Regions from separate parts of the Photorhabdus aballayi genome, predicted to be linked through region 3. Evidence: riboswitches for the same ligand, from Rfam matches in the RefSeq annotation. Region 3 holds a riboswitch; each other region holds the start of a gene.
The links. A riboswitch is a leader RNA that binds a small molecule or an ion and turns the genes downstream of it on or off. The one in region 3 is predicted to bind thiamine pyrophosphate.
Positions count from the first base shown of each region.

Region 1: it holds a riboswitch for thiamine pyrophosphate, as region 3 does, so the genes downstream of both, thiD (bifunctional hydroxymethylpyrimidine kinase/phosphomethylpyrimidine kinase) here and thiB (thiamine ABC transporter substrate binding subunit) in region 3, are expected to answer to the same signal.
Region 2: it holds a riboswitch for thiamine pyrophosphate, as region 3 does, so the genes downstream of both, thiC (phosphomethylpyrimidine synthase ThiC) here and thiB (thiamine ABC transporter substrate binding subunit) in region 3, are expected to answer to the same signal.

Region 1 is NZ_JAPFCD010000027.1:42,878-51,117, forward strand. It holds gene yddG (aromatic amino acid DMT transporter YddG) at 1-840, shown strand, start outside; gene OO184_RS14185 (helix-turn-helix domain-containing protein) at 1,033-1,416, opposite strand; gene mgrB (PhoP/PhoQ regulatory lipoprotein MgrB) at 1,732-1,875, shown strand; gene OO184_RS14195 (amino acid permease) at 2,282-3,661, shown strand; gene pagP (lipid IV(A) palmitoyltransferase PagP) at 3,729-4,352, opposite strand; gene cspE (transcription antiterminator/RNA stability regulator CspE) at 4,941-5,150, shown strand; TPP riboswitch at 5,265-5,357, shown strand; gene thiD (bifunctional hydroxymethylpyrimidine kinase/phosphomethylpyrimidine kinase) at 5,400-6,200, shown strand; gene OO184_RS14215 (hypothetical protein) at 6,277-6,648, shown strand; gene fbaB (class I fructose-bisphosphate aldolase) at 6,768-7,817, opposite strand.
Region 2 is NZ_JAPFCD010000023.1:3,079-11,318, reverse strand. It holds gene thiE (thiamine phosphate synthase) at 1-339, opposite strand, end outside; gene thiC (phosphomethylpyrimidine synthase ThiC) at 323-2,260, opposite strand; TPP riboswitch at 2,364-2,489, opposite strand; gene OO184_RS12860 (HAD family hydrolase) at 2,545-3,207, opposite strand; gene nudC (NAD(+) diphosphatase) at 3,368-4,141, shown strand; gene hemE (uroporphyrinogen decarboxylase) at 4,248-5,312, shown strand; gene nfi (deoxyribonuclease V) at 5,317-5,985, shown strand; gene OO184_RS12840 (YjaG family protein) at 6,062-6,652, shown strand; gene hupA (nucleoid-associated protein HU-alpha) at 6,839-7,111, shown strand; gene OO184_RS12830 (DUF1481 domain-containing protein) at 7,180-7,821, shown strand; gene purD (phosphoribosylamine--glycine ligase) at 7,840-8,240, opposite strand, start outside.
Region 3 is NZ_JAPFCD010000010.1:94,878-103,116, forward strand. It holds gene OO184_RS07825 (helix-turn-helix domain-containing protein) at 1-191, shown strand, start outside; gene OO184_RS07830 (hypothetical protein) at 646-828, opposite strand; gene thyA (thymidylate synthase) at 975-1,769, opposite strand; gene lgt (prolipoprotein diacylglyceryl transferase) at 1,766-2,641, opposite strand; gene ptsP (phosphoenolpyruvate--protein phosphotransferase) at 2,717-4,963, opposite strand; gene rppH (RNA pyrophosphohydrolase) at 4,973-5,503, opposite strand; TPP riboswitch at 5,617-5,722, shown strand; gene thiB (thiamine ABC transporter substrate binding subunit) at 5,796-6,809, shown strand; gene thiP (thiamine/thiamine pyrophosphate ABC transporter permease ThiP) at 6,785-8,239, shown strand, end outside.

The sequences.
Region 1 (8,240 bases), on a different contig from region 3:
GTGTTGTGGAGTACAATCGTTGGATTAATAAGAAGTGTGAGTGAAGATTTCGGGCCTGTAGGTGGCGCAGCGCTCATTTATACTGTTGGATCAGTTTTCCTGATTCTGCTAATGGGCTTCCCAAAGATCAGTACCTTCCCCAGAGTTTATTTGTGGCTTGGTAGCTTATTATTTGTCAGTTATGAAATCTGTTTATCACTTGCATTAGGTTTTGCCAATAATCGTGCTCAAGCAATTGAATTGGGTATGGTTAACTACTTATGGCCAGGTTTTACTGTTTTATTCGCAGTGATTATTAATAAGCAAAAAGTGAACTTGTGGTTATATCTTGGTTTATTATTGTCTATTCTGGGGATTGGTTGGGTGATGAGTGGTGATAATGGTTGGTCACTCAGACAGATGGTAGAAAATATCCAGAGTAATCCATTAAGCTACGGGCTGGCTTTTGCGGGGGCAATTATTTGGGCAGTGTATTGTAACATTACAAAAATAATGTCGGCAGGTAAGAATGGCATGTCGTTGTTTTTTATCCTGACAGCGTTCGCATTATGGATTCAATATTTTTTCACATCTCCGCCTGAAATGGTGATAAGCCTACATAGTGTCAGCATATTATTGTTTGCTGGCGCGGTTATGGGGTTGGCGAATGCAGCCTGGACCGTTGCGATTATCAGAGGACATGTTGCATTATTGGCTACACTGTCTTATTTCACGCCTATCATATCTACGGCCTTTTCATCATTGCTCCTTAGCACTGCACTCTCTTTTTCATTTTGGCAAGGCGTGCTAATGGTTACCATAGGATCAATTGTCTGTTGGTTAGCGACTAAAACCAAATGATACCGGTTGAATCAAGATTAGAGCTCTCTGTCCATCTAAACCAGAAACTCAGAGAGCCTCGTTAAGGGAAGTATTGTGTCTGGTATTAAATAAAAGATCAGAACACAAAGGTTGAAGCTCTTTGCCTTTCACCGGAAAGCACGGTTGCATTTGTTGGATAATTGCCAGTTTCAATGCTCTCTGATTATCGTGTCACGAACAGTTGGTAGCGAAATGCAGAGGTAATTTAACTTCGAGCTCAATATCTGGATTCTGCCGGAAATCATAAGGCGTTATGCCATACTCTTTGCGGAACATGTAAGTGAAATGAGATTGAGAGCCGAAGCCGAAATCTAAGGCGATATCAAAAATAGGCAAAGAGCTGTTTCTTAAAAGATGAACAGCACCGGCCAGGCGTCGCTGGCGGATATATTTACCAAGAGAAATTCCAGTGACTTCCTTGAATATTTTCTGCATGTGCCAAAGCGAGTAACCGGAGTAAGTTGCCAGTTCTTCCAGGTGGATTACCCGGCCAAGGTGATTCTCAATCCATTTGCTGAGAGCGCATACAAGTGCTAAGTGATTATCCTGTGGCATTAACAATTTTGTTCTGGTTGAAAATGAAGGGAAGTATACACAACTTTTTCTACAGATGACAAAGCCTTGACATGATGATTTAGATTGTAACTGAATGTGACAATTGATTTTTTTGTTATAGTGAATAGAATCCACATGGTTAGTATTTGTTTAAATGTGTTCTGATATGTTGTTAGCATACATACTGTTACCGGTACGATTTTTTCACAATGAAAGCACAAGATGAATATTTTTCTTGTTTCATTGTTGTAAAATATCATTTTTCAACTTTATTCTTAACGTATTGCGTTCTGATCGAACTTGAAGGAAATAGAATTGGACATAAAAAAAACCATTGCAATCTTAGTATTACTTGGAATATGTCTGTTCTTGTACCTGCTAGCTTTGGATAGCTATTGTGATCAGGGGGAAAAGTTTGATTCAGGTATTTGTTCTGTGACTCGATATCTGCCTTTCTGATTAGTTGCTGATACTCATCAGCCATTTTCCCGTCATATATCTGTGCTAACATACTATCTTCAATATCCACCCTTTAAAGCTAGTGTTTTGTTTGCTTAGAATTAAGTGCCATCCTAATAGGCGTAATTGTTGCAGGCCGTTCTTATCAATGAACAGTGAACACGGACAGCGCGGAAAAACCGGAGCGTACACGTAGTACGTGAGGATGACTCGCTTCGCTTGCCCTACGGGCCGCACTAAAGTGCGTTCAAAAGCTAACGCTTTTGTTTGAGCACTGCCCAAGTTCGCTCTTTATGGCAAAGAAGGGCAAATAAAATAGCCCTATTGGGATAGGCAGTAAAGCAGATAATGGGAAGCGGTTGTTTTCCCACTTATAACAAGATAGAAGTTGCATCAAGAGGACAAGATGGCAGGACAATCGCAGCGGTCAACACTTAAACGCGGTTTAAAAAACCGGCATATTCAACTTATTGCTTTGGGGGGGGCTGTCGGGACTGGGTTGTTTCTCGGTATTGCACAAACCATAAAAATGGCAGGTCCCTCCGTAATTTTAGGGTACGCTATTGCAGGCTTTATTGCATTTCTGATTATGCGTCAGCTAGGCGAAATGGTGGTCGAGGAGCCTGTAGCGGGGTCGTTTAGTCATTTCGCGTATAAATATTGGGGGGACTTTCCCGGGTTTTTATCAGGCTGGAATTATTGGGCGATGTTTACTCTGGTTGGCATGGCTGAATTAACGGCTGTGGGAATGTACATCCACTACTGGTGGCCTGATATTCCAACCTGGGTTTCTGCAACCGTCTTTTTTGTCTTAATTAATACGGTAAATTTAATTAATGTCCGCTTATATGGCGAAACAGAATTTTGGTTTGCCATTATTAAAGTGACCGCCATTATCTGCATGATTGTGTTTGGCGCTTACCTGTTAGTCAGCGGAAATGGCGGGCCTCAGGCCAGCATTGCTAACCTTTGGCAACATGGCGGCTTTATGCCTAATGGCATCACCAGCCTTATCATGGCAATGGCTGTGATCATGTTCTCTTTTGGTGGATTGGAACTGGTGGGTATTACCGCAGCAGAAGCGGAAAATCCGCGTATCAGCATTCCTAAGGCTACCAATCAAGTGGTATACAGGATATTGATTTTCTATATCGGTTCTCTGACTGTATTGTTGTCGCTTTATCCGTGGGGCAATGTCGTTGAAGGTGAAAGTCCATTTGTGATGATTTTTCACAACCTGGATAGTTTCTGGGTAGCTAATGTTCTGAATATTGTTGTCCTAACTGCTGCATTATCTGTTTATAACAGCGGTGTGTATTGTAACAGCCGGATGTTGTACGGTTTAGCAAAACAAGGCAATGCTCCTGGGATGCTGACCAAAGTCAATGAGAGTGGCGTCCCTATCAGAGCCATTGTCATTTCTGCTTTGGCAACGTCCGTTGGTGTGCTGATTAATTATGTAATCCCGGGCAAAGCATTTGAATTATTGATGGCACTGGTGGTAACAACATTGGTGATTAATTGGGTCATGATCTGTACGGCGCATTTAAAATTTCGGGCAGAAAAAGTTAAACAGGGAATAGAGCCATCATTTAAGGCATTCTGGTATCCATTCGGTAATTATCTGTGTCTGGTTTTCCTTGCCTTTATACTTGTCATTATTTTGATGATGGATAGCATCCGTATTTCAGTCATCCTGATGCCATTCTGGGTGGGTGCGTTATGGATCGGGTTTTTAATGTCTCGTTCCCGCCGTGAAAAAATGAGAGCACAGGAGCAGGGATAACATATACCTGGATTATCGCTATAAAAATACCGGGCTGATATTACACAGCCCGGTATTTTTTATCCAGTTACCATTGCCAACGTAACCAAGCAAAGAGGACGTTACCATTATTATATGTGCCGGGAATATATGTCCCTTGCAGCGATAACCGATCATATTCTATGGAGAATAACGGTAATGGGAGTGGAATAGGGACATAATAATATTCATGACGAGCTGTAACGCTTAAAGTGAACCCTATTCCCATTCGAAAACCATCTAAATCACCGGGTATCCACATTTTCTGAAATCCATAGCCAACGATGGGTTCCAAACGGTTATGAGAATCCATAAAAGCCATTGCATAAAGGGAATGCCAATCATTGTCTTCGTCGTAACGATATTTACCATAGCCGAAACCCCAGGGCCGTTCATTATATCTATCGATCTTCTCTTTATCGTAGGTATGCCTGTTATGCCAAGTAATTACTGGCAGATAAAGTTCATTGTCGGGTGCATCCCAGGTGAGGGTGATATTATTGTTGAGTTTTTCCCATAAGCTACTTGAATTGTTGCCATAACTGCTCGGTGTGTGAGATTCAGTCGTTGCTAATGACTTATTAGCAGTATCTGCCGTTGCTGCAAACACTGTCCCAGATGAGACTAAAAGAGTAGTTGATAGGGTATAGGCTGCGGTTAAATCAAACTTCATTATTTATTGCTCCAATTTCCCGACGACATAAATTGGGAAGATCCTGTGCATCACGTAAAATATGACAAACATCTAAATTCAGGAATTCTACTCTTGCTATTTTCAATAAAAGCTAAACGAAAAATTAATATTAAGATGTGATAGGTATTAACTGGGTATATTTAATACTGATATTTTAGTCGACTAATATTGGGAATGTGTTGACTTTTTCTTTCGCCTAAACAGTAGAAATTGGTCCTATGAACATACTATGAGATATAGAAAGTCTAATAATAAGACAGGCAAAATAAATTAGTGTTATTTATGTTATCTGGGGTTTTGTTGAGTGGATAAACTGTAAGCTAATTAGGATAACCTTGGATTTTCAAATTTTTGCAGCTATGTTAAACAATAATTGTTGTTAAGAATTTTAAATATGTGCGTTAGCTCCATAGCTGATAAAAAATGGCTTGCCATCATATTAAGAATATGTGATAAATCGTTCGGGTAAACGAGGTACGGTTCTGTTAATAGCAGCAACTCGCTCTAGTTTTTATGTTACGCCGAAACGGCGAATTAGAATTAAGTGATCCAAAGGAAATTCTTAAAATGGCAAAAATCACTGGTACTGTAAAGTGGTTCAACGAATCAAAAGGTTTTGGTTTTATTACTCCTGCTGACGGCAGCAAAGATGTGTTTGTACATTTTAGCGCTATTCAGAGCGAGGGTTTTAAAACTCTGGCGGAAGGCCAAAAAGTTGAGTTTGAAATTCAGGACGGTCAGAAAGGTCCTTCTGCGGCAAACGTCACTACAGCATAACTTCTTTTTGTCGACCATTTTGGATTGACGAAGTAAATTTGTTGTCTGATTGATTTTTTACTGGCAACAATGACATACCGATATCACCCTGTTGGTTATCTGATAGGGTGTTTTTGTTTTGGCTCGGGGCGCTCTTTATTGAGCTGAGATGAACCCGTAATACCTGATCTGGATAATGCCAGCGTAGGGAAGTCATGGTGTCTTTTCCTGATACTTGCTTTTCTTTATGTCTGGTTGGAAGAGGTACCTATGATGAGAATCAATTCACTGACAATTGCCGGTACTGATCCTAGTGGCGGTGCCGGCATTCAAGCCGACCTAAAAACTTTCTCTGCACTTGGTGCTTATGGCGCTACAGTCATGACAGCGCTTGTTGCACAAAACACCTGTGGTGTGCAATCTGTTTATGATATCGATCCTACTTTTGTTGCGGCACAGCTTGAATCTGTGTTGTCAGATATCAGAATTGATAGCGCTAAGATAGGCATGTTATCTAATGCAGCCAATGTTGCTGTTGTTGCCGACGCAATAAGTCGTTATTCCGTTCCTTATGTTGTATTGGATACGGTAATGATTGCGAAAAGTGGCGATCCGTTGCTGGCGCCGGAAGCGGTTTCCGAGGTTGTTGAACAATTATTACCGAAGGTTTCGTTGATTACCCCAAATTTGCCGGAAGCCGCAGCGATATTGAAATGTTCTGTAGCAAAAACCGAAACGGACATGCAAAAACAAGGGCGTGAATTATTATCGCTAGGATGCGAAGCCGTTTTACTGAAAGGCGGACACCTTACAGAACATGAAAGCCCTGATTGGCTATTTACTGTTGAGGGAGAATGGCGTTTTACTGCGCCTAGAATCAATACGCGTCATACACATGGTACAGGGTGTACGCTCTCCGCTGCACTGGCCGCTTTGCGTCCGCGTTATTCAAATTGGCAGACAACACTGCCTGTTGCCAAATCATATCTTCAGGCGGCGTTAGAACAAGCGGATTTGTTAGATGTAGGAAAAGGGATTGGACCTGTGCACCATTTTCATCAGTGGTGGTGAGAGTAGCGGATTGGCGAACTGTGTAAAATCAGTTGATCGTTCAGGGGAGTCCATATAGGGGCATGACGACGGGTCATTGGCATTTAAGTTCCGTGTCATTGCCGCTCATCTTAAGCCTTCCGGTAAACTAATTGCGTATACCGCTGAACCTGATTGTCGATTAGAAAAAGTGAATTATGAAAATTATGGTATAAAAATTCTGAGTGAAGAGCCCGTGAAAGACACAACTCTCGTGAGAGCTGAATTTCTTACCACACCACCTAGCCCTTTCACTATGTATCATTGGAGCCGTGAACAGTATCAAGCAGCGCTCCGAAAGGCAGGGTTCAAACAATTTAGATGGCAAAAACCAATGCTGTTAAAAAGCGATATTGAGGAATATCCCCTCGGTTTTTGGGATGATTATCAACGAAATTGCCTTGATACAGTTCTTATTTGTCAGTTTTAACGAGATAATTCCCGAGATCCGCTGTTTTTCCTGCACAAATCCCCCGATGAAAATCGAGGGATTTTTTTGAATTTCCCTCTTCTGGTGACTGCTCCCCACTTTCTTCCGGACGGGTGATGTCAAGCTATAGTAACTTGCTTATCCAGATAGACATCTTGAACTGCATTAATCAGTTCAACACCTTCTTTCATGGATTTTTTGAACGCCTTACGACCGAGGATTAGCCCCATACCGCCTGCGCGTTTATTAATAACTGCGGTACGAACTGAGTCGCTCAAATCATTATTACCGGATGCGCCGCCTGAGTTAATCATACCGGCGCGGCCCATGTAGCAGTTAGCTATCTGATAACGGACCAGATCGATAGGATGATCGCTAGTCAAATTAGCGTAAACACGTTTATCAGTATGACCAAAACCAATCGCCGTATAGCCGCCGTTATTTTCGGCCATTTTCTGCTTAACGATATCAGCACCGATAGTGACTGCCAAATGATTAGCCTGGCCTGTTAGGTCCGCACTAGAGTGATAATCTACACCTTCTTTTTTGAAGGCAGGATTACGTAGGTAGGCCCACAATACCGTTACCATGCCTAATTCATGCGCCCGTTTAAAGGCGGCTGAAATTTCCTCAATTTGACGCCGTGATTCAATAGAACCGAAATAAATTGTTGCTCCAACGGCAACGGCACCCATCTCAAATGCTTGTTCGACACTGGCATATAAAGTTTGATCATATTGAGCGGGATAGCTCAGTGTTTCATTGTGGTTCAATTTAACCAGAAATGGGATCTTATGAGCATAACGACGAGAAACAGCGGATAACACGCCATAAGTAGAGGCAACACAGTTACAACCGGCTTCAATAGCCAATTCAACGATATTTTTTGGATCGAAATAGAGTGGGTTTGCTGCAAAAGAAGCGGCAGCAGAATGTTCTACGCCTTGATCCACCGGCAGAATAGATAAATAACCAGTGCCTCCAAGACGACCATGATTTAATAATGTTTGCATGGAGCGCAGAACCGTATTCGGTCGGTTATTGTCGATCATTACGCGGTCAACAAAATCGGAGCCTGGCAGATAGAGATTTTCACTCGGAATGGTACTACAACGATGTTGTAATAAACTGTCCGCGTCTTTGCCTAACAACTTAGCGATATCAGTCATGTTTTACTCCAGTTATGAAAAGATGCTATTGATTGTCATTTATCCTTTTTAGGATAACAAGTTGTATTGAGAGGGAAGTGGTAGTGGATCGCTTCAGGTGGGAGGTTAAAGAGAATTTTATTACCTGAAAAGTGGCTATTTAGTGCGAAAGTAACATTACCATTTTTTAGGGAGTATAGGGGCGAAAGAGTAAGATCTTTATGTGCTGGATTATATGTTCTCGTAATTCTTATCGTTTGCTAGCAGACAATTTTATTGGATAAGATAAGTAGGTTTATGAGATTTAATACCGATAAAGAATAAATTATTCACTGTATTTATAATGTCGATATTGATTTGGTTTTCATAAATTTAAATATAGTTAAACTCATCGTCTTTATTGATTTTGTTAATATTTTTTTTGGCCCTTATTATTCAACAATG
Region 2 (8,240 bases), on a different contig from region 3:
GTGGGTAGAGATGCCTAACCGCAATCCCGTTTTTTGGATGGCGCTCAGATCAGCGATCGCTAAATCTTCTTGCCCCAGATGGACACCATAAGCGCCATGCTTTATTGCCAGTCGCCAGTAGTCGTTAATAAACAGACGAGCGTTGTATTGGCGACCGAGCATAATGGCTTGCTTAATATCTTCTTCCACCTGATCTTCTGATAGGTCCTTAATTCTCAACTGAATTGTGGCGACGCCTGCCTGTAACAGGCGGGAAATCCACTCTAGCGAATCCACGACCGGATACAGCCCTAATCTGTGTTCAGTTGGGGCGAATGGCGCGTTAGGCTGATTGTTCATGGGATACATCCTCTACGCTGTGATACAACTCGCCACCGTGGGCGCGGAATGCTTCGGACATCTGTTCCATGCAGGCGGCGTAATCGCGTACTTCTTGAGAAATCTTCATAGAACAGAATTTAGGCCCGCACATAGAACAGAAATGCGCAATTTTACCGGAGGCTTGTGGCAGGGTTTCATCGTGATAGGCGCGAGCGATATCGGGATCGAGCGCCAGATTAAATTGATCTTCCCAGCGGAATTCAAAACGTGCTTTGGACATGGCGTTATCGCGGATTTGTGCGCCCGGATGGCCTTTGGCGAGATCAGCGGCGTGAGCAGCGATTTTGTAGGTAATCAGCCCTTGCTTCACATCATCTTTATTTGGCAAACCGAGGTGTTCTTTTGGCGTTACATAACAGAGCATGGCGCAGCCAAACCAGCCGATCATAGCTGCGCCGATGCCGGAAGTGAAGTGGTCATAACCGGGTGCAATATCTGTTGTGAGTGGGCCAAGGGTATAGAAAGGGGCTTCGTGACAATGTTCCAATTCTTCCGTCATATTGCGGCGGATCATCTGCATAGGAATATGTCCGGGACCTTCGATCATCACCTGAACATCATATTCCCAGGCAATTTTGGTCAGTTCACCTAATGTGTGTAGTTCTGCAAACTGCGCTTCATCGTTGGCATCTTGAATAGAGCCGGGGCGTAGGCCGTCTCCCAATGATAGGGAAACATCATAAGCGGCGCAGATTTCACAAATTTCACGGAAATGTTGGTAGAGGAAGTTTTCTTGATGATGAGACAGGCACCATTTCGCCATAATTGAACCACCGCGGGAGACAATTCCAGTGAGGCGTTTGGCTGTCATCGGTACATAGCGCAGTAATACACCGGCATGAATGGTGAAGTAATCTACCCCTTGTTCTGCTTGTTCCAACAAGGTATCACGGAATATTTCCCAGGTGAGATTTTCCGCTACGCCATTGACTTTCTCTAGCGCCTGATAAATAGGGACTGTACCGATGGGAACCGGGCTGTTACGTAAGATCCATTCGCGAGTTTCGTGGATATAACGGCCAGTAGAGAGATCCATGACCGTATCTGCACCCCAACGAGTAGACCAGATTAACTTTTCTACTTCTTCCTCAATAGAAGAGGTGACTGAAGAGTTACCGATATTGGCATTAACCTTCACCAGAAAATTGCGACCAATAATCATCGGTTCTGATTCAGGGTGATTAATATTGGCGGGAATAATTGCCCGACCGGCTGCGACTTCCTGACGGACAAATTCTGGCGTGATATTTTCTGGCAACTGAGCGCCAAAACTTTGTCCAGCATGTTGTTGGCGTAACACATCACCGCGGATACGTTCGCGTCCCATATTTTCCCGCAGTGCGATAAATTCCATTTCCGGTGTGATGATGCCTTTACGGGCGTAGTGCAGTTGAGTAACGCATTTGCCTTTACGGGCTTTTAATGGATGGGGGCGATGATTGAAACGCAAATGATCGAGACCGGCATCCGTTAGGCGCTGCTGCGTAAAATCAGAACTGAGGGTAGCAACAGGTTCAGTATTTTGGCGTTCGGCGATCCACGGTTGGCGTAGTTTGGTTAACCCAACATGTACATCCAGTTTGGCATCAGGATCGCCATAAGCGCCGGAAGTATCATAAACCGGGATGGCTTCGTTTTCTTCATATTGAGGTTCTTCTTTGGTGCCGCCAATTAAAGTAGGTGATAACTGGATTTCACGCATTGGAACTTGGATATCGTCGCGGGAACCTTGAAGATAAATTCGTCGTGAATTTGGGAATGTCACTCCTTGAATAGAATTAATAAATTCTTGAGCAGCATCGCGTTGTGCTTTACGTGGGCGTGCCGGATTGGGTTTTGGCGAGATATCGGTTGTAGGGATAACATTATTATGAGACATAGCAAATTCCTAACTGTGTTATTGGGAAAGTTGCTTGTCTGGAGCTCGCAGGAGTAATAATTGATGGCTGGACAGACCCGTGAAAAATTGGGTGGGCTGACAGCGGTTGATTACTCTTGTTCCCTTCGCAGGTATTAACCCGATCAGGTTCCGCGGATCCCGAATTAACGGTCTCAGCCTGTGTATGCTGCGATAAGACAGCTTACGCTAGGCACTCCGACAAGAAAGTAAGCAGTAGTATAGAAGGGATTGTGAAAACTACAACCCTTACTGATTGAAAGTATTTACAGTGACCAGGTTAATTGTTTCCAGCCATGTTGTTGTGCTTGGGTTTTTAAACGGGTATCGGCATTGACCGTAATTACCTCATCGGCAAATTGACACATTGGTAGATCATTAATTGAATCACTGTAAAAACGAATAATTTCAGGATAATTATTTTGTTGTTCCAGCCACTGTTTTATTCGTTTGACTTTCCCTTCACGAAAAGTCGCAATACCGTCTATTTGGCCGGTATAACAGCCATTTTCCACCACCATATCAATGCCCAGAGCAGTGTGAATGCCCAATTCGATAGCAATCTTTTTCACAATAAAAGAAACTGTGGCTGAGATGATCATCACTGGGACTTGCTGCTGTTGATACTCAGTAATAAGCGCTTTGGCTTGCGGATAAAATCGAGGTTTGATTTTTTCGTTAATAAATTCAGTCAGCCAAAGATCAACTTGTTCTTGTGGAATTTGATGCAGTGTTTGCAGGCTAAATGCCAGATAACCACTCATATCCAGTGAACCAGCGTTGTAATCAGCCATCATTTTTTTATCTGCTTCGATAAAACTTGGATCAGTAATGATCCCTTTTTCCCATAAAAACTCTGTCCAGATAGCGCTGGAATCCCCGGAAATTAAGGTGTCATCCAGATCAAACACGGCAAGCAATTGTGACATGGTGTTGTGTTCCTCAGGTCAAAGTATATTGATAGTTGAGAATAACGCTTATTACAGTTAAATCGAGCCATATGGTATATGGCAATAGTAATAAAGCACGCTTTTTTGATTAAAAAGCGTATGATTTATACAGATATGTATAATAAATTAAGATCCCATAATGATGATTCAACAACAAGTAACAGATATAGAACGGGGCTGGTGGGTTATCAGTGACGAGAATCGTATTTGGCTTCCTAAAGGAGAATTACCTTTTGGAATGGCAAATCAATGGTCTCTGCAAGGAAAAATAGCCTTGCCTATTGGTGAGTGGCAAGGTGAGAAAGTTTGGCTTATTCGTCAGAAAATGGCTGCAAATATGGTTTCTTTACGAAACATTATTTCAAGTGAGCGCGGTTTATTTCAATTAGCTGGCCGGGGAGTGCAATTGGCGGAATTTTATCGCTCTCATCAATATTGTGGTTATTGCGGTAGTGAAATGCATCATAGTATTAATGAATGGGCTTGTTTGTGTCATCACTGCCATGAACGTTATTATCCGCAGATTGCACCTTGTATTATTGTCGGTATTCGTCGGGATGATCATATTTTGCTGGCTCAACACCAACGTCATCGTGGAGGCATATATACAGTTCTTGCGGGATTTGTTGAAGTCGGTGAAACACTCGAAGAAGCTGTGGCCCGTGAAGTGATGGAAGAGAGTAATATTAAAATTCGCAACTTACGTTATGTGGCTTCTCAACCGTGGCCTTTTCCTCATTCATTGATGATGGCATTTCTGGCTGATTATGGCGGTGGTGAGATCCGTCATGATCCGAAAGAGCTAATTAGCGCAGGTTGGTATCACTATGATCAACTGCCATTGATTCCGCCACACAATACTATTGCCCGTCGGCTGATTGAAGATACGGTTGCTCTGTGCCGAAATACATAATGTACAGTTGCGCAATTCAACGGGAGAGATCTACCTATCATGTTACAATGGCGTCTAATCATTGTAGTCAGATTATATTGCGGCCAATAAATAGATGGAGCCTGTCATGAATGAGCTGAAAAACGACCGTTATTTGCGAGCTTTACTACGTCAACCCGTTGATGTTACACCTGTTTGGATGATGCGCCAGGCTGGCCGCTATTTACCTGAGTATCAAGCTACTCGTGCTGAAGCCGGTGATTTTATTTCTTTGTGTAAAAACACTGAACTCGCTTGTGAAGTTACTTTACAACCTTTGCGGCGTTATCCGCTGGATGCGGCGATTCTCTTCTCTGATATTCTCACCATTCCTGATGCTATGGGACTGGGACTCTATTTTGAAGCAGGTGAAGGGCCTCGTTTTAAATCTCCTGTTTTCAGTCGTGCTGATGTGGAAAAGCTGCCAGTACCCGATCCGGAAATGGAACTGGGTTATGTGATGGATGCAGTACGTGCGATTCGTAAAGCGTTGGCGGGGCAGGTTCCTTTGATTGGCTTTTCCGGTAGCCCGTGGACACTGGCGACTTATATGGTGGAAGGTGGCAGCAGTAAAGCATTCACTAAAATTAAAAAAATGATGTACGCCGAACCTACCGTAATGCATTTGTTGCTGGATAAGCTGGCAGACAGCGTTATTCTTTATCTCAATGCTCAGATTAAAGCAGGCGCTCAGTCTGTAATGATTTTCGATACTTGGGGGGGAGTATTGACGGGGCGGGATTATCGGGAATTTTCTTTGCATTATATGCACAAAATTGTTGATGGCCTGATCCGTGAGAATGAAGGTCGTCGTGTGCCGGTGACACTGTTTACTAAAGGTGGCGGGCAATGGCTGGAAGCAATGGCTGAAACCGGTTGTGATGCGCTTGGTTTGGACTGGACGGCAGATATTGCCGATGCACGCCGTCGTGTGGGAAATAAAGTCGCTTTGCAGGGCAACATGGACCCATCCATGTTATACGCTTCTCCAGAGCGGATTGAACAGGAAGTTTCGACAATTTTGCAAGGTTTTGGGACAGGTTCTGGTCATGTCTTTAACCTTGGTCATGGTATCCATCAGGATGTGCTGCCGGAACACGCGGGTGTATTTGTTGAGGCGGTACATAAACTTTCAGCTAAATATCATCAGTAAAAATATGATTAATACGAAAGCGTTACGCCAGGAACAAATAGAAAAAGCTCAACAAGTTATCCGTTATGATGATTTTTCCCCACCTAAATTGATTGCTGGCGCTGATGTGGGTTTCGAACAACAGGGGGCGATTACTCGTGCAGCGATAGCGGTTCTTTCTTATCCTACCCTTGAACTGGTGGAATATCAGGTAGCCCGCATTGATACTACGCTGCCTTATATCCCCGGTTTGCTCTCTTTCCGTGAATACCCAGCATTGATGGCTGCCTGGCAGTTGTTGAAACACATACCTGATCTGGTGATGGTGGATGGTCATGGCATTGCTCATCCACGCCGTTTAGGTGTTGCCAGCCATTTTGGTTTATTGGCGAATGTACCTACCATTGGTGTGGCGAAACGTCGTTTATGTGGTGAAAGTGAGCCATTGGGAGAACAGCCCGGCAGTTGCCAACCTTTGTTTGATAAAGAGGAACAGATTGGTTGGGTATGGCGAAGTAAAAAACGTTGTAATCCATTGTATATTTCTACAGGGCACCGAATCAGTCTTGATAGTGCATTGCTATGGGTGGAACGTTGCATGAAAGGTTATCGCTTGCCTGAAACAACCCGCTGGGCAGATGGTGTAGCCTCAAATAGGCCATTTTTTGAACAAATGATGCAGAAAAATCCTTAAATTCGGTGTAAGCGTGTGGATATTCTTGAATTTCAGGTAAACTGCGGAGCAAATTGTGCATAATGAGTAAAAACTAATGTTACGAAACCCGATACATTTACGGCTGGAAAAACTTGAAGGCTGGCAGCATCTGACCTTTATGGCAAGTCTGTGCGAGCGGATGTATCCAAATTACCAGATGTTCTGTCGCCAGACAGCGTTTGCAGAACCTGCTCTTTACCGCCGTATTCTGGATTTGGTGTGGGAAATATTAGTTGTAAAAGATGCCAAGGTGAATTTTGATAATCAGCTGGAAAAGTTGGAGCAAGTTATTCCCTCTGCGGATGATTACGATATTTACGGTGTGTACCCGGCAATTGATGCATGTATTGCATTAGGGGAAACTATTCATGCTCGTCTGAGTGGTGAAACATTGGAGCATGCAATTGCAGTGAGTGAAATTTCGATTCGCACCGTTGCGATGCTTGAAATGACTCAGGCCGGAAAAGAAATGACCGATGAAGAACTGAAAATGTTACCTGCTATTGAACAAGAGTGGGATATCCAATGGGAAATTTATCGCTTATTGGTTAGCTGCGAAGAGCGGGATATTGAGTTGATTAAAGGATTGAAAGCTGACCTCCGGGAGTCAGGAACGAGTAACATTGGTATAAATTTAACGCAGTAAAGTGAAAAAACGTGATTTAATGCTTTAAATGCCATGTTCAAAGGCTTCACTTTTGCCCCCACTCTGTTCTACATTTGGGGGGTGAAAAGAAGTGGCTATCGGTGCGTGTATGCAGGGGTGCTGTCATTCGGCATATCCGTCGCACTCGATGCTTTGCAAACGATAAACACACTGTAAGGATAATCTATGAATAAGACTGAATTAGTTGATGCAATCGCAGAAAGCACAGACCTGACTAAAGCTCAGGCAAAAGCTGCTCTGGAATCAACTTTGAATGCAATCACCGAATCCCTGAAAGCGGGCGATTCAGTACAACTGGTCGGTTTTGGTACTTTCAAAGTTAACCACCGTGCAGAACGTACTGGTCGCAACCCGCAAACCGGTAAAGAAATTACAATCGCGGCTGCAAACGTACCTGCATTTTCTGCTGGTAAGGCTCTGAAAGACGCAGTTAAATAATTTCATTGCAAAAAAGAAAAAATAGAAGGGGTATTATTTATCCCCTTTTGTTGGTTCGTCAGGGGCTGATGACACTAGGATTCGTCTTCGCGCTCAGCGCCTGTACCAATCAACCTAAAGAACCTTCTTTCAGCGCAAGTGGATTCATTGCAGATGATGGCGTTGTCCGCTTGTGGCGTCTCAACGATCAGAATAGTAAACCTCGGGTGCTAATGAGTGTTTACAGCCCTTACCGTAATAACAATACTGTCGTGACTTTTTATGAATATAAGCAGGGCGATTTGCGCCAAATTCGTCGTGAGATTTTGAATGATAAAAATCCACTGTCTGAACAACTTCGTTTGGATAAATCCGGTGATGTGGTTTTTATGCAAAAACAGTCGAAAACGCGGCGTGAACTCCTTTCCAGCGATGATATTGTTCGTATGCAGTTTGACGCTAAACGGACGCTTGAATTAAGTGATGCGTTAATAGTGGGAAATGTGCGTTTGATGCAAGGGCACTGGAATAACGGTAAAGTCACTACTTGTGCAGGTGAAACGATTTCTATTGAGTTTGAACCTTACGCGAGATCATGGCTTGAGCAGCGCGAAAAAAGCAGCTACGGCCAATTAACCATTGCCTGGTTGGAAGCGCCTGCTGGTCGCGAATTATTGTTGGTAGCCAATAATGACTTTTGTCGTTGGGAACCGACGAAGGACAGCCTCTGACCTTCGTCAATTTTATGATTACTTCAACCGGTTAATTGCCCGATATCCGATATCCTTGCGGTAAAAACAGCTATTCCATTCAATCTCTTCTGCTTGTTGGTAAGCATTTCTCTGTGCATCTATAATAGTTTCTCCCAATGCTGTAGCACACAGAACGCGCCCACCTGCGGTAACCACGTCATTGCCTTGCATTGCTGTACCTGCATGGAAAACCTTGCTGCTTTCATTTTCTTGTTGGGGCAAGCCATGAATAATATCCCCTTTGCGATAATCAGCAGGGTACCCGCCGGCAGCGAGCACCACCCCCAGAGCAGGGCGCTCATCCCAATGAGAAGTTTTACCAGCAAGCTCGCCTTTTGCTCCGGCCAGACAGAGTTCAACAAGATCAGAACGCATACGCATCATGATGGGTTGCGTTT
Region 3 (8,239 bases):
TTCCTACGGGGATTGCAACCCTACGAGTTCTAATGGATCAATACGGTTTTACACCAGCCGACCTTAAAAACGAAATCGGAGAAGCTTCTCTGGTATCACAAATTCTGAGTGGAACAAAGTCACTGACAGTAACCCATATAAAAGCCCTGAGTAAACGTTTTAAGGTTTCTAGTGCAGTTTTTATCGATTAGCTTTATCTATTTCTACAACTGATTGAGTAAAAAAGATTTTTTAAGGTCTTTCATATTGCTGTCTTAGGTCGGGTTTAATGCCAATCCTACCCGGCTCTGAGACTAATGCACCATAAAGTGTTTTTACTGTCAGTGTATGATCAGTAGTTGATACAAGAGGGCAATTAAATCTTGGTTTGTGCTTGCGTATGCCAATATTTGAATTTCATCCCCGACTACATCATAAATGGCACGGAATTGCCGATCTTTGGAAAACCACTGGTGAAATTGTATTCCTTTATCCAGTAACATTGAGGAATAGCCGTATGCTAACGGGTTTTCCCCAATCAATCTCGATGATTCAATTAATCATCTATCACATTCCGATCCGTTTCCAATCCTATGGTGTTAACCTTGTAGTTCTCAATAATAGAAAATATTTGGTAGGCTGTTTTAGTAATTTTAGCTTTATATATCACGCCCGACGTTCCTTGAGCCTACGAAGTGCTTCTTCAAGTGTCATTTTTCTACCTTCTATAATGTCTTTCTTAGACAGCATGGCGATTTTAAGCAACGCTATGGCCTGCTGCTCTGCGTTTATATCAGCCTGATCTTTCTCACGTTCCAATTCAGATATCCCATTTTTCATGATAAACATCCTATGCTCCAAATACTCTGAGTTGCCAAGTAGATCTCTGCCTTTTTTCTCTACTTCTGCATGTCTGTGTTTATATCATCAAAATTAAAAGGGAAACAATTTACACTCAATAGTCTCCCTCCAAATTATTGCTAATAACCAAACAACTAAATAGCAACCGGTGCCTTTATTCCTGGGTGCGGGTCATAATCGACTATTTCAAAGTCATCAAATTTATAATCAAAAAGTGATTTCGGTTTACGCTTTATCACCAATTTTGGCAATGAACGCGGTTCACGACTGAGTTGTAATTTTGTCTGCTCCATATGGTTGCTATAAAGATGGGTGTCACCACCAGTCCAGACAAAATCGCCCACTTCCAGATCACACTGTTGAGCCATCATATGAACTAGCAATGCATAGCTCGCAATATTGAACGGTAAACCAAGGAATACGTCACAGGAACGCTGGTAAAGCTGACAGGAAAGTTTGCCATCCGCAACATAAAACTGGAAGAAAGCGTGACATGGCGCTAATGCCATTTTATCCAGTTCACCAACGTTCCAAGCAGAAACAATGATTCTACGTGAATCTGGATCGCTTTTAAGCTGCTCCAATACGGTTTTCAATTGGTCAATCTGGCGACCATCTGCGGTGCCCCATGCACGCCATTGTTTACCATATACCGGCCCCAAATCACCGTTTTTATCTGCCCATTCATCCCAAATAGTCACCCCATTTTCATGCAGATATTTAATATTGGTATCACCATTCAGGAACCAAAGAAGCTCATGAATAATTGAACGGATATGGCAACGTTTAGTTGTCACTAGCGGAAAACCATCCTGCAAATTGAAACGCATCTGATGCCCGAAAATCGAGAGTGTCCCCGTCCCAGTGCGGTCTGCTTTCGAAGTGCCCTCTGCAAGCACTCTTGTCATTAAATCCAGATACTGTTTCATTTTACCTCTTGTACCTTATTACCTTGGTGTTTGTATGCCCATATCATCATTAATATTCCCGCCAGGATCATTGGGATAGAAAGAATTTGTCCCATGCTGATCCCGTCGAATAAACCCAATTGCGCATCCGGTTGGCGGAAAAATTCGACTATTACCCGGAAAATACCGTAACCAATTAAGAATAAACCAGAAACACTGCCCATCGGCCGAGGTTTACGGATATATAAATTTAAAATAATGAACAGAACGATCCCTTCCAACGCCATTTCATAAAGCTGTGAAGGGTGACGTGGCAAAACACCATATTGTTCAAGTACCGATATCAATGAAGGGTCCGTTGCAGCCAGTGCAATATCTTCACCACGGGAGCTTGGGAACAACATCGCCCACGGCGTATCCAATGTGACACGTCCCCATAACTCGCCGTTAATAAAATTACCAATTCTCCCCATGCCTAAGCCAAAAGGGACTAACGGTGCAATGAAGTCAGCAACTTGTAAGAAATGGCGTTTCGTTCTGCGACCAAACCACCACATTGCACAGATAACCCCCATCAAACCACCGTGGAAAGACATTCCACCGTCCCAAACTTTAAACAAATAAAGTGGGTTATCGAGAAAAGCAGGGAAATTATAAAACAGTACGTAGCCCAGACGGCCACCAACAAATACGCCAACAAACCCTGCATAAAGCAAGTTCTCTACTTCGTTTTTTGCCCAGCCGCTATTGGGTTTTGCTGCCCTGCGTGTCGCAAGCCACATGGCGAATATAAACCCTACCAAGTACATGAAACCATACCAATGGAGGGCTATTGGACCTATTGAAAAAATGACCGGGTCAATATTAGGAAATGCCAGGTAGCTGTTACTCATCTTTCCCCACTTAATATTTAGCGTTAATGCCCTAAGGCAAGTGATTGAGAATCATAGCACAGGCCATTAAACGGATTAAATGCCGCCTCTGACCAAACCGCCAACCCCATGCTGCTCCATAAACGTTGCTGACAACTCCTTTATCCTTCGGCTGGTTTCAACTTGCAGTATCTCGGCCATTAATTTTTCAACCTGAGCCAACTCCAGATGACGTAATAAATATTTAATTCTTGGCACACTACAACCACTCATACTCAGGCTACGATAGCCAAGACCAATCAATAATAACGCCCCCATCGGAGTGCCTGCCATTTCACCACAAATACTGACCGTAAGACCTGCTCGTTGGCTATTTTCAAATACCAGTTTTAATGCCCGAATTACCGCTGGATGCAAGCAATCATAAAGAGAAGCGACGTGAGTATTATTCCGATCCACTGCCAATAGATATTGTGTTAAGTCATTGGTACCGATAGACACAAAATCGACTCTGTTTTTAAGTTGTGGCAACAGAAAAATCATCGAAGGAACCTCTATCATGACACCGATCTGAGGCATAGGTATTTGACGCGCCAGCATTTGCTCGACTTCCTCTTTCGCTCTGTCTAACAATCGCTTAGCTTCATCAATTTCTTCTACACTCGTCACCATTGGCAGCAGGATTTTCAGATTACCCGTATCAGCGTTAGCTCTGAGCATTGCCCTAAGCTGAATAAGAAAGATCTCCGGTTGATCCAGCGTCACCCGTATACCACGCCATCCCAAACAAGGGTTATCTTCGCTGAGCGGCATATAAGGCAGTTGTTTATCCGCACCGATATCAAGTGTACGTAGTACCACCGGTTTATCGGGAAATAATTGCAACATCTCATGATAACGCGCTTTTTGTTCATCTTCTGACGGGAAACCACAATGCAGCATAAAGGGTATTTCGGTGCGATAGAGTCCAACACCATCAATACTATTACTGATCTGTAACTCATATTTCAGGCTCAAACCCGCATTAAGCTGAACCAAAATGCGCTCACCACTTTTAAGCCGCGCTTCCTGATCAACATCTCCCTCAGCCAGTTTGCTAAGCGCTTTTTCTTCTTCGATAATCTGTCTATATTCCTGTGAAATCAGTGGCTCAGGTTCAATAAAAACTTCTCCACGGAAACCATCAAGAACCAGCATACGATTGTGCAGGAGTTCCGGCTGGATATCTGCCCCCATAATGGCCGGAATACCCATTGCTCGAACTAATATGGCCGAATGTGAATGGGTAGCGCCATCACGAACAATAACCCCGGCTAATCTTTCCTGCGGCATTTCTGCCAATAGGTTGGCACTCAGTTCATCTGCAACCAGAATAAACCATTCAGGCCACTGATGGCTGGCAGTCAGTGAATCATCAAGATGAAATAATAATCGCTGCCCAAGCGCCCGTAGATCCGATGCCCTTTCCCGCATATAAGCATCCTGCAAACTGGCAAATTGTTCTGCGTATTTCTCAATAACTTGTTTAACCGCCCATTGCGCCACAGATCCCTGTTCAACGCAGGAGAACAGATCTTGTTTCAACTGAGGATCATTCAAAAGGTAGGAATAAAGATTAAAAATCGCGGCACTCTCTTTTTGAGAGCCTGCGGTAAAACGTTTACTGAGCCGACGGCATTCTGCTGTTGCATCTTCAAGCGCCTGAATTAAACGAGAACGTTCTGCTGCATGATCAAGGGTTGAAGCTTCAAAAATTTGATCAAGCGAGGGTTGGGAACAATCTTGCCATCCCTGAGCCATCACGATGCCATTGGAAATTGCCAACGCTTTAATTCTGGTTTGCCGATACTGACCAAACAAACCCTTAGTCTGAGCTTGAGCAAGGATCACCGCCAGTTGTGTCGCAAGCGTCACCATAAAGGACTCTTCGGTTTCACTAAACAAGCGTTGTTCCTGCTGCTGAACGACTAAAACACCTTGCAACTGGCGACGATAGACCACCGGAACGCCCAAAAAAGCGCGAAAGCTATCCTCTTTAACTTGAGGCAAATATTTGAAACTTGGATGGCTGCGGATATCAGCCAGATTAATCAGTTCAGACAATTGACCAACTTGTCCGACAACTCCCTCGCCAAAAGCCAAACTGACAGCCCTTCCCCGGGGTTTCCTCAACCCTCGGGTTGCCATCAGGTAATAACACCGCCGTTGATGATCAGCAAGATAGATAGAACAGACATCCGTATTCATCGCCAGACAGGTCTCGTTCACCAATAGCTCAAGCGCTTCGGCCAGATTAGTCGCCATAGCAACTTTTTCAACAATTTCCCGTAAGCGCATGAGCATAGAACTCACCTAACTTCTTTTGCGACGATAAGAATACGAAGAACGTGGCAGAGATGAGCTTTCCTGTATTGGCATTACAACCGAAGCAAATTCTTTCATCACGCGCCGATAAACATCACGCTTAAAAGAGACAACCTGCCGGACAGGATACCAATAGCTGACCCAACGCCAGCCATCAAACTCCGGGGTATTACTGTGCTGCACATTAATATCTTCTTCACTACAGAGCAGTTGTAGCAAAAACCACCGCTGTTTTTGACCAATACAGACAGGTCGTGTATCCCAACGCACCAAACGCTTGGGTAATTTGTAACGCAACCAATTACGCGTAGAGGCCAGAACGCGTACATCTTTCCGACCTAAACCCACTTCTTCATACAGTTCCCGGTACATAGCCTGTTCTGGTGATTCCCCCGGATTAATGCCCCCTTGAGGAAATTGCCAGGAATGTTGCCCATAACGCCGGGCCCACAAAACCTGGCCTTGCCGATTACAAATTACAATTCCTACATTCGGGCGGTAGCCATCATCATCGATCACCAGACTACCTCGATAAACTAAATTTGAAAGATGACTAATTGTTTCACACTACCCTCAAGTGGTAAACCTCTATCATTGGACTTTGCAGTCGCTAGCTAAATCTCTACAATAGCGCCATCTCAACGGGGTGCTGGCTGTTTAAAACAGCCTTGCTGAGAGTAAACCCGCCGAACCTGATCCGGCTAAATACCGGCGTAGGGATTTGAGCTGCTAACTATTTCACAGACATTATCTTGCCGTTTAGCGCTTCCTCAAATCCTTTGCCAATCCTCATTAATGTAAGGAGAGCAAAGTGTTTAAGACGTTATTTTCCAAATTAATCGTACTGACGGCCCTATCAGCTTCTATGTTGCTATTGAGTCAGGTTGTACAGGCCAAGCCGGTATTAACAATCTATACCTATGATTCTTTTGCCGCAGAATGGGGACCCGGACCCGCAATTAAAAAAGCGTTTGAGACTGAATGTGATTGTGAACTGAAATTGATTGCTCTGGAAGATGGCGTTTCTTTGCTCAATCGCCTAAGAATGGAAGGTAAACGTACTGCTGCGGATATTATTCTTGGATTGGATAACAACTTAATTCAAGCGGCTCAACAAACGGGGCTGTTCACTGAAAGTCAAGTGAATATCAGCAAGCTGTCACTGCCGGTATCATGGCACAACCAGATATTCATTCCTTATGACTATGGCTATTTTGCCTTCATTTATAACAAAAAGAGTTTACCAAACCCGCCAAAAAGCATGGATGAGCTGATCAATAGCCACAATAACTGGAAAGTGATCTATCAAGATCCTCGCACCAGCACACCGGGGCAAGGTCTGCTGTTATGGATGCAAAAGATTTATGGTGATGATGCCCCACAAGCCTGGCAAAAACTGGCAAAGAAAACACTGACTGTTACCAAAGGCTGGAGTGAAGCTTATGGCCTGTTCCTGAAAGGAGAAGGCGATCTGGTGCTGAGTTATACCTCTTCACCGGGCTACCACTTGTTATCTGAGAAGAAAGACGATTATGCTGCCGCTACCTTCAACGAAGGTCATTACCTGCAAATCGAAGTGGCTGCACAACTGGCTTCCAGCAAGCAGCCGGAGCTTGCCCAGAAATTTATGCAGTTTATGTTGACTCCAGCTTTCCAACAGGAGATTCCAACCACTAACTGGATGTATCCGGTCATTGATATTCCACTTCCAGAAGTATATTCACAGCTTTCAATACCTGAAAAATCACTGCAATATCCCGCAGAAGAAGTCGCAAAATACCGTAACCAATGGATTCGTGCATGGCAAAGCGCTGTCAGCCGCTGATAGCCGGATGGCTGTTGCCGGGGGCTCTTGCCTCCGGTCTTTTACTATTGGTCGCCTTACTAGCATTCGGTGCGCTTTGGTCTAATGCACCTGAACATAACTGGTCTTTACTGGCAGAAGATAGCTATCTGTGGCATGTAGTGGGTTTTACCTTCTGGCAGGCTTTTTTGTCGGCGCTGTTTTCTGTTATCCCGGCTATTTTTCTTTCCAGAGCACTCTATCGCCGCTATTTTCCAGGCCGAATCCTATTTCTTCGCCTATGTGCTATGACGCTGGTTTTGCCTGTATTAGTCGCTCTGTTCGGCATTCTGACGGTCTATGGCCGAGCCGGCTGGCTGGCTCAGTTCTGCGAATGGATCGGCATCAATTACCGTTTTACTCCTTATGGTTTATCAGGAATTTTGTTGGCGCATATCTTCTTTAATATGCCACTAGCAATACGGCTTTTACTGCAATCACTGGAAAACATCGCAGTGGAACAACGGCAATTAGCGGCGCAGCTAGGTATGAATGAATGGCAACATTTCCGTTTTGTTGAATGGCCTTATCTACGCCGCCAGATCCTACCCACTGGCGCACTGATTTTTATGCTCTGTTTCGCCAGTTTTGCTACTGTGCTAGCGTTAGGTGGCGGGCCCGCGGCAACAACTGTCGAATTGGCAATCTATCAGGCGTTAAGCTATGACTACGATCTCAACCGCGCCGCGTTACTGGCATTGATTCAGATTATCTGCTGCCTAGGCCTTGTGCTCCTCAGCCAGAAGCTTAATAGCGCTCTATCTGTCGGCTACAGCAATCAACAACAATGGCGTAATCCACAGGATACTTTGTTGAGAAAAATCTGCGACAGTCTGTTAATTACCGCAGCATTATTACTACTCGTGCCGCCATTATTGGCTGTTATCGTGGATGGCCTTAACAGCGGGCTGTTTAACGTATTGCGCCAGCCTGCATTGTGGCAGGCATTTATCACCTCTGTAATGATTGCTTTAGGCGCAGGGTTCCTGTGTATTTTATTCACTATGATGTTGCTGTGGAGCAGCCGTGAACTGTACCTGCGTTATTCCTCCCATTGGGGACAAGCAATGGAAATGAGTGGTTTGTTAATCCTCTCTATGCCTGGCATTGTATTGGCAACAGGGTTCTTTCTGTTACTCAACGATACCGTTGGTCTGCCCCGTTCACCCTATGGTCTGGTGATTTTAACCAACGCACTGATGGCAATTCCCTATGCACTGAAAGTTCTGGATAATCCAATGAAAGATCTGGCTGCCCGCTACAATCCACTGTGTCGCTCCCTGAATATTCAAGGTATTAACCGACTGCGCTGGATTGAACTAAAAGCACTGAAAGTTCCGCTGGCACAAGCGCTGGCCTTTGCTTGTGTCCTATCCATTGGAGATTTTGGCGTCGTAGCGCTGTTTGGTAAT